DNA from 2 places in the Cellulosimicrobium sp. NPDC057862 genome. Region 2 is predicted to be linked to the other one. Evidence: riboswitches for the same ligand, from Rfam matches in the RefSeq annotation. Region 2 holds a riboswitch; the other holds the start of a gene.
The links. Region 2 has a riboswitch for thiamine pyrophosphate ahead of thiO (glycine oxidase ThiO). Riboswitches for the same ligand answer to the same signal wherever they lie in the genome.

Region 1: linked by a shared signal. The riboswitch ahead of ACFVN3_RS20620 (TenA family protein) and the one ahead of thiO (glycine oxidase ThiO) in region 2 are both predicted to bind thiamine pyrophosphate.

Annotation. Positions count from the first base shown of each region.
Region 1 is NZ_JBHVMH010000034.1:4,178-7,572, reverse strand. Features, by position in the region: gene ACFVN3_RS20635 (VOC family protein) at 1-177, opposite strand, end outside; gene ACFVN3_RS20630 (alpha/beta hydrolase) at 305-949, opposite strand; gene ACFVN3_RS20625 (VOC family protein) at 946-1,872, opposite strand; TPP riboswitch at 1,962-2,086, shown strand; gene ACFVN3_RS20620 (TenA family protein) at 2,077-2,829, shown strand; gene ACFVN3_RS20615 (helix-turn-helix domain-containing protein) at 2,935-3,395, shown strand, end outside.
Region 2 is NZ_JBHVMH010000017.1:30,538-33,932, reverse strand. Features, by position in the region: gene thiS (sulfur carrier protein ThiS) at 19-252, opposite strand; gene thiO (glycine oxidase ThiO) at 256-1,638, opposite strand; TPP riboswitch at 1,643-1,722, opposite strand; gene thiE (thiamine phosphate synthase) at 1,775-2,500, shown strand; gene guaA (glutamine-hydrolyzing GMP synthase) at 2,544-3,395, shown strand, end outside.

The DNA.
Region 1 (3,395 bases), on a different contig from region 2:
GGGTGGGTCGCCCTGGCCCAGGCCGAGCGGCGACCCGCCCACGCGCACGCTGACGTACACCGGCGGGCCGTCCGCGGGGAACGCGTACTCGACCGTCCCGCGCAGCAGGTCGCGGTAGAAGCCGAGCGACCGGTCGAGGTCGGCGACGGTGAGGATCGGGAAGAGGCTGCGGAACATCGGCCTGGCTCCTCGGTGCGCTGGGCAGGGGTGCTCCCATCGTGCGCGCCCGACGCCGAGCGCGCGCCCCGGGGCGCGTGCGCTCAGCGCTGCCTCAGCGCCGCCGTCCGGGCCGCGCGGACCGGTCTCAGTCCTTTGTGCGACCCACGGAGTCGTCGAGGAAGGCCCGGACGTCGGCGAGCTCGCGCGCGTCGATGCCGTGCGCGAGGCCGGGGTAGACGCGCTCGACGAGCGTCGAGCGGCCTGGCAGCCACGCGGCCGTGCGGTCGATCGCGTGCGGCGCGATGACGCGGTCGTCGGCGCCGCGGCCCCAGAAGACGGGCGGGCGGGAGGCGGCGAGCGCGGCGTCGGCGGGCTGCTCCGCGGCCTGGACGAACCCGCCGAGGACGACGGTCGCCGCCACGCGCTCGGGGCGCGTGCGCAGGAGCTGCGTCGCCACGAGCCCGCCCTGGGAGAACCCGACGGGGACGACCTGCCGCTCGGGACCGAGCTTGGCGTCGACCCACGCCCAGACCGCCGCGGTCGCGCGCGCCACCGGCTCCGGGTCGGGGTCGCCGGGCGTGTCGATCGGGAACCAGGCGAACCCGCCGTGCGGGAGCGCGAGCGGGGCGCGCAGCGAGACCCAGGGCGCACCGAGGTGCGGGCCGAGGCCCGCGAGGTCGTGCTCGTGCGAGCCGAACCCGTGCAGCAGGACGACGACGGCGCCCGACGCGGGCGGGTTCGTCAGCCCCGCGTCGGACCGGACCGCGACGAGCGTGGCCGGTGCGCTCATCGCGCGAGCAGCTCGTCGGTCGTCGTGCCGGGCACGGCGAGCGTGACGCGCGTGCCCCACGGGTCGTGCACGACGACGGAGCGACCGTCGTCGGCGTGCTGCAGCCCGCGGGCGCGCAGGCGGGCGACGAGCGCGTCGAGGTCGTCGCGGCCGGGGACGGTGATCGCCACGTCGCCGAGCCCGAGGCTCGCGGCGCGCGGGCCGGCGCCCGCGCTGTTCCAGACGTTCATCGCGACGTGGTGGTGGTACCCGCCCGCGGACGCGAACAGGGCGCCGCTGTACTCGGTGACGGTGGCCTCGAACCCGACGGCGTCGACGTAGAAGTCGTGCGCGGTCGCGATGTCGCCGACCTGGAGGTGGACGTGCCCCACGCGCCCGGCGAGCGAGGGCCCGGCGTCGAACGTCTCCTGGTCGAGGTGCGTGCGCAGGTAGGCGTTCGGGTCCAGGAACTCGGTCGCCATGACGATCTGGCCCCGCTCGCGCACCCAGGTCTCGCGCGGGCGGTCGGTGTACAGCTCGACGCCGTTGCCCTCGGGGTCGGTGAAGTAGAACGCCTCGCTGACGAGGTGGTCGCTCGACCCGACGAACGATCCCCGGCGGTCCTGCGCGGCGCGGTAGACGGTCGCGGCGAGGCTCGACGCGTCGTCGAACAGGAACGCGGTGTGGAACAGGCCGGCCTGGCGCCGGTCGACGGCGGGCAGGCCGGGCGTGTGCACCAGGCGCAGCATGGGCGTCGTGCCGCGGCCGAGGACGCGGTGCACCTCGGTGCCGCGCGAGCGCTCCTCGAGGGGCGCGAGCGCGAACGCGCCCGTGTAGTAGGACGTCATCTGCTCGAGGTCGCCGACGCGCAGCGTGACGGCGTCCATGCTCGTGGACGGGGACAGGAGGCGGTCGGTCGGCGCGCCCGGGGTGCTCGTGGTCATGTCTGCTCCAACTTGTTGTCGCTACAACTATATTCCCACACGTCGCCGGATGCTCCCGACACGGGCGGTGCTTCCTTGCTAGGGTCGCGACGAACCACGCGGGGCGTCCCGCCCGGGCGACCGGGCCGAGGGACTGAGACGAGCGGTACGGCCGCCCGGACCCGTCGAACCTGATCTCGCTAGCACGAGCGGAGGAACGTGGGCATGACGACGCCTGCTGCCATCACTGTGAACCCCGTCCGCACGGACGACCCGACCGCGCTCGTCCGGAGGGGGGAGATCGGCTTCACGGTCGACCTCGCCCGGCGGTACGCGCACCTCTTCGACGAGTTCTACGACCACCCGTTCCTCGCCGGGCTGCGCGACGGGTCGGTCGAGCCGGCCGCGGTACGGCACTACGTGGGCCAGGACCACCAGTACCTCACGGCCTACCTGCGCAGCTACGGGCTCGGCATGGCGCTCGCTCCCGACCGCGAGTGGGCCGCGTACTTCCACGAGAAGGCCGGGTTCCTGCTCGACGACGAGTCGCACGCCCACCACGCGATGTGCGACTTCCTCGGCGTGACGTACGAGGAGGCGCAGACGAACCGCCTCGCCCCGAGCGCGCAGGCGTACGTCGACCACATGCTCGCCGCGGGCCGCGACTCGCTCGGCGTGCTGCTCGCCGCGCTCCTGCCGTGCCCGTGGACCTACATCTGGTCGGCGCGGCGGTTCTGGCTCGCCGAGCGGGAGACGACGCCCGGCGCGATCGGGGACGACCACCCGCTCGCGGGCTGGTGGGAGTTCTACGCCGCCGAGCGCACCGAGGGCGTCCTGGACGACCTCCGGGCACGCCTCGACGCGCTCGCCGCCGACGCCGGGGAGGCGGAGCGCGCGCGCATGGAGCGCGCGTTCGAGCTGAGCTGCCGGCACGAGATCCGGTTCTGGCAGATGGCGTGGTCGCTCGAGCGGTGGTGACGCCCCTCCCGGGCCGGTGAGCGCCCGACGTCGGGCCTTACGCCAGCAGCAGATCCCCGCCCGGGTGCCTCGGCACCCGGGCGGGAGCGCGGGTAGCGTGACCGCATGGACGCGACGAGCGCGGCGCCGGGCCCGGCGCCGATCGCAGTGCCGAGCAGAGCGACGGCGAGCCCCCGGTCCCGGGAGGGCGGGCGGCCGGAGCCGCTGCTGCGCCACGTCATCGGCGGGATCCTCCGGCGGGCGCGGCTCGCGCAGGGTCGCACCCTCGTCGACGTCGCGGCCTCCGCGCGCGTCTCCACCGCCTACCTGTCCGAGGTGGAGCGCGGCCGCAAGGAGGCGTCGTCCGAGGTGCTGGCCGCCGTCTGCGGCGCCCTCGGCCTGCGCCTCGTGGACCTCGTGGCCCGCACGGGGGAGGAGCTGCGCCCCGTCGCCCCGGTGCGCGTGCTCTCGTCCGTGCGGGAGCGCGGCGCGCTCTCCGCGCCGCGCCACCCCGCACCCGCCGGGGAGCCCGTGCGCGACCTCCCGGTCGCGCGGACCATGATCGCGACCACGACGCTCGCGGCGCG
Region 2 (3,395 bases):
CGTGGTCACGGGTCCTCCTCAGCCGCCCTGGACGGCGGTCACGATCTCGATGCGGTCGCCGGGCGCGACGACGGTCGTCGCCCAGGAGCCGCGCGGCACGACGGCGTCGTCCACGGCGACGGCGACGCCCTGCGGCGTCCCGTCGGCGACGTACGCCGGGACGAGCGCCGCGACGAGCTGCTCGAGGTGCACGGGCGCGTCGAGCGGGTACGGCTCGCCGTTGACGAGCGCGGTCGGAGGGTGTGGGGTCACGGGTCACCTCGGTGTCGTCGTGGCGAAGGCGGCCGACCGGCCGGCGTCGAACCCGGGGTTGTTCCCCGGATCTGACGCGAACCCGGGGACAACCCTGGGTTCGGCGAAGCGGTCGGTGCGGGTCGGGGAGAGGGCGGCGGCGGCGTCGGCGGGGAGCGCGGTGCCGGTGAGGCCGGCGACCACCGCGTCGGCGGTGAGCGGTGCGAGCAGGATGCCGTTGCGCCCGTGCCCGGTTGCGAGGTGCAGCCCGGGGACGGCGGTCGGACCGACGAGCGGCAGGTTGTCCGGGGTCGCGGGGCGCGCCCGGGGCGTGACGTCGACGAGCGCGGCCTCGTCGATCCCCGGCAGCAGGGCGCGCGCGTCGCGCAGCAGGGCGAAGACGCCGCCGGCGGTCGCGCGGCGGTCGTCGGGGTTCTCCTCGGTGGTCGCCCCGACGACCACCTCGCGGTGCCCCGTGCAGCCGTGACCCTGCCCGTCCGGGACGGGGTCGCGCGGCACGACGTACACCGGCCGCCCCTGCACGACCCCGCGCACCACGTGCTCGAGCGCGAGGTCCGGCCCGGCGTCGAGGCGCAGGGTCTGCCCCTTGACCGGCCGCGTGGGCACGACGACGCCCGGCACCTCGGCGAGCAGCGCGCCCGACTCCCAGCCCGCCGCGACGACGACCGCACCCGCCGCGTGGAGCCGGCCCGCGTCGTCGTGCACGCCCACGACGCGCCCGGCCGGGTCGAGCGCGAGCCGCGTCGCCGATGCCCGCACGACGACGGCGCGCACCTCGGGACCCCTGTTCGCCCCCGCGAGTGTCCCCGGCCCGGAGCCCGCACCGGTGCCGCCGAGCGCGCCGAGCAGCGCGGCGTGCGTCGCGCGCGGGTCGACCGCGTGGTCGGCCGGGGCCCAGGCGGCGCCCGCGACCCGCGGACCGAGGTAGGGCTCGCGCCGGCGCGCGTCGGCGACGGTGAGCTCGTGCGACGCGAGGCCGTGCGCCGCGTGGAGGGCGAGGACGCGCCGGAGCAGCGCGAGGTCGTCGGCGTCGTACGCGAGGGTGAGGGTGCCCGCGGTGCGCAGCCCGACGTCGGCCTCCGTCGCGGCACGCAGGTCGGCGGCGAACGCGGGCCACGCCGCGGCGGCCGCGAGGTGCAGTCGCAGCGCGTCGTCCTCGCCGAAGTCGGCCTCGGTGACCGGGGCGAGCATCCCGGCGGCGGCGTGCGTCGCGCCGTCGCCCGGCGTCGGGTCGAGCACCGTGACGGTCAGCCCGGCGCGCGCCGCGCGCCACGCGACGGCGAGCCCCACGATCCCGCCGCCCACGACGACGACGTCACGCGCGCCGTCGGGCACGACAGGACCGGCTCCCGGCGGGCGGGACCCCGGACGGACAGGGGTGTGCATGCGCGCTCCCTTCGCTGGCATGACCCAGATCAGGTTCGACGGTCGGCTCCGACGCCCTCTCAGCCCCGTGCGGGGCTCCCGTGCTGTCGGCCACAGTACCGCCTGCTCCGGGCACGCCGCGGCTAGGCTCCGGCAGGTGAGCCCCGAGACCTTCGCCACCCCCGCCGCTCCCGCGCCTGCGGCTCCGGACGTCGCGCGCGCCCGCCTCGCCGACGCGCGCCTCTACCTGTGTACCGACGCGCGCGAGGAGCGCGGCGACCTCGAGGACTTCCTGCGGGCGGCGCTCGCGGGCGGGGTCGACGTGGTCCAGCTCCGCGACAAGACGCTCGACGTGGCGCGCGAGCTCGAGCTCCAGGAGATCGTCGCGCGGGTCGCGACGGAGCACGGTGCGCTGTGGGCGGTCAACGACCGGGCGGATGTCGCACGACTGACCGCCGCGCCCGTGGTGCACATGGGCCAGGGCGACCTGCCCGTCCCCGCGGTGCGCTCCCTGCTCGGCGCGGCACCGGTGGTCGGCCGGTCCACGCACTCGGCCGACCAGGCGGCCGCCGCCGAGGCCGACCCGGACGTCGACTACTTCTGCGTCGGGCCGCTGTGGGCGACGCCGACCAAGCCGGGGCGTGCCGCCGTCGGGCTCGACCTGCTGCGCGCGGTCGCCGCGACGCGGCCCAGCACCCCGTGGTTCGCGATCGGCGGGATCGACGCGGAGCGGCTGGACGCCGTCCTCGACGCCGGGGCGACCCGCGTCGTCGTCGTGCGGGCGATCACGCAGGCGCCGGACCCGGAAGCCGCGGCCCGGTCGCTGCGCGGGCGGGTCGCCGAGCGAGCCGCTGAGCGTGCCACCGAGCGCACCGACGCCTGAGACGCGGGACGGGACCGCGCCGGGCGGCGACTATCCTGGACCGGTGACGTCACCCGCCACCGCTCCCGAAACCCCCACCACCGCCGAGGTCGCCGCGACCCCGCGGCCCGTGCTCGTCGTCGACTTCGGCGCCCAGTACGCGCAGCTCATCGCGCGCCGCGTGCGCGAGGCCAAGGTCTACTCCGAGATCGTGCCGCACACCTTCACGGTCGAGCAGATGCTCGCCAAGGACCCGGTGGCGATCATCCTCTCCGGCGGGCCGTCGTCGGTGTACGCGACCGGCGCCCCGTTCGTCGACCCGGCCCTGTTCGCGGCCGGCGTGCCCGTCATGGGCATCTGCTACGGCTTCCAGGCCATGGCCAAGGCGCTGGGTGGCGAGGTCGCCCAGACGGGCCTGCGCGAGTACGGCGGCACCGAGGTCGAGGTGTGCGCCGCGGGCGTGCTGCTCGACGGGACCCCCGAGAACCAGACCACGTGGATGAGCCACGGCGACGCGGTGCACCGTGCGCCCGAGGGCTTCGAGGTCCTCGCGACATCGGCCGGCTCACCCGTCGCCGCGTTCGAGGACACCACGCGCCGCCTCTACGGCGTGCAGTGGCACCCCGAGGTCAAGCACTCCGCGCACGGCCAGACCGTGCTGGAGCACTTCCTGTACGACGGCGCCGGGCTCGCCCCGGACTGGACGCCCGGCAACGTCATCGCGGACCAGGTCGCGGCGATCCGCGCCCAGGTCGGCGACGCGCGCGTCATCTGCGCGCTCTCCGGCGGCGTCGACTCCGCGGTCGCGGCGGCGCTCGTCCAGCGCGCGGTGGGCGACCAGCTCACGTGCGTGCACGTCGACCACGGGCTCATGCGCGCGGGCGAGGTGGAGCAGATCGAGCGCGACTTCGTCGCG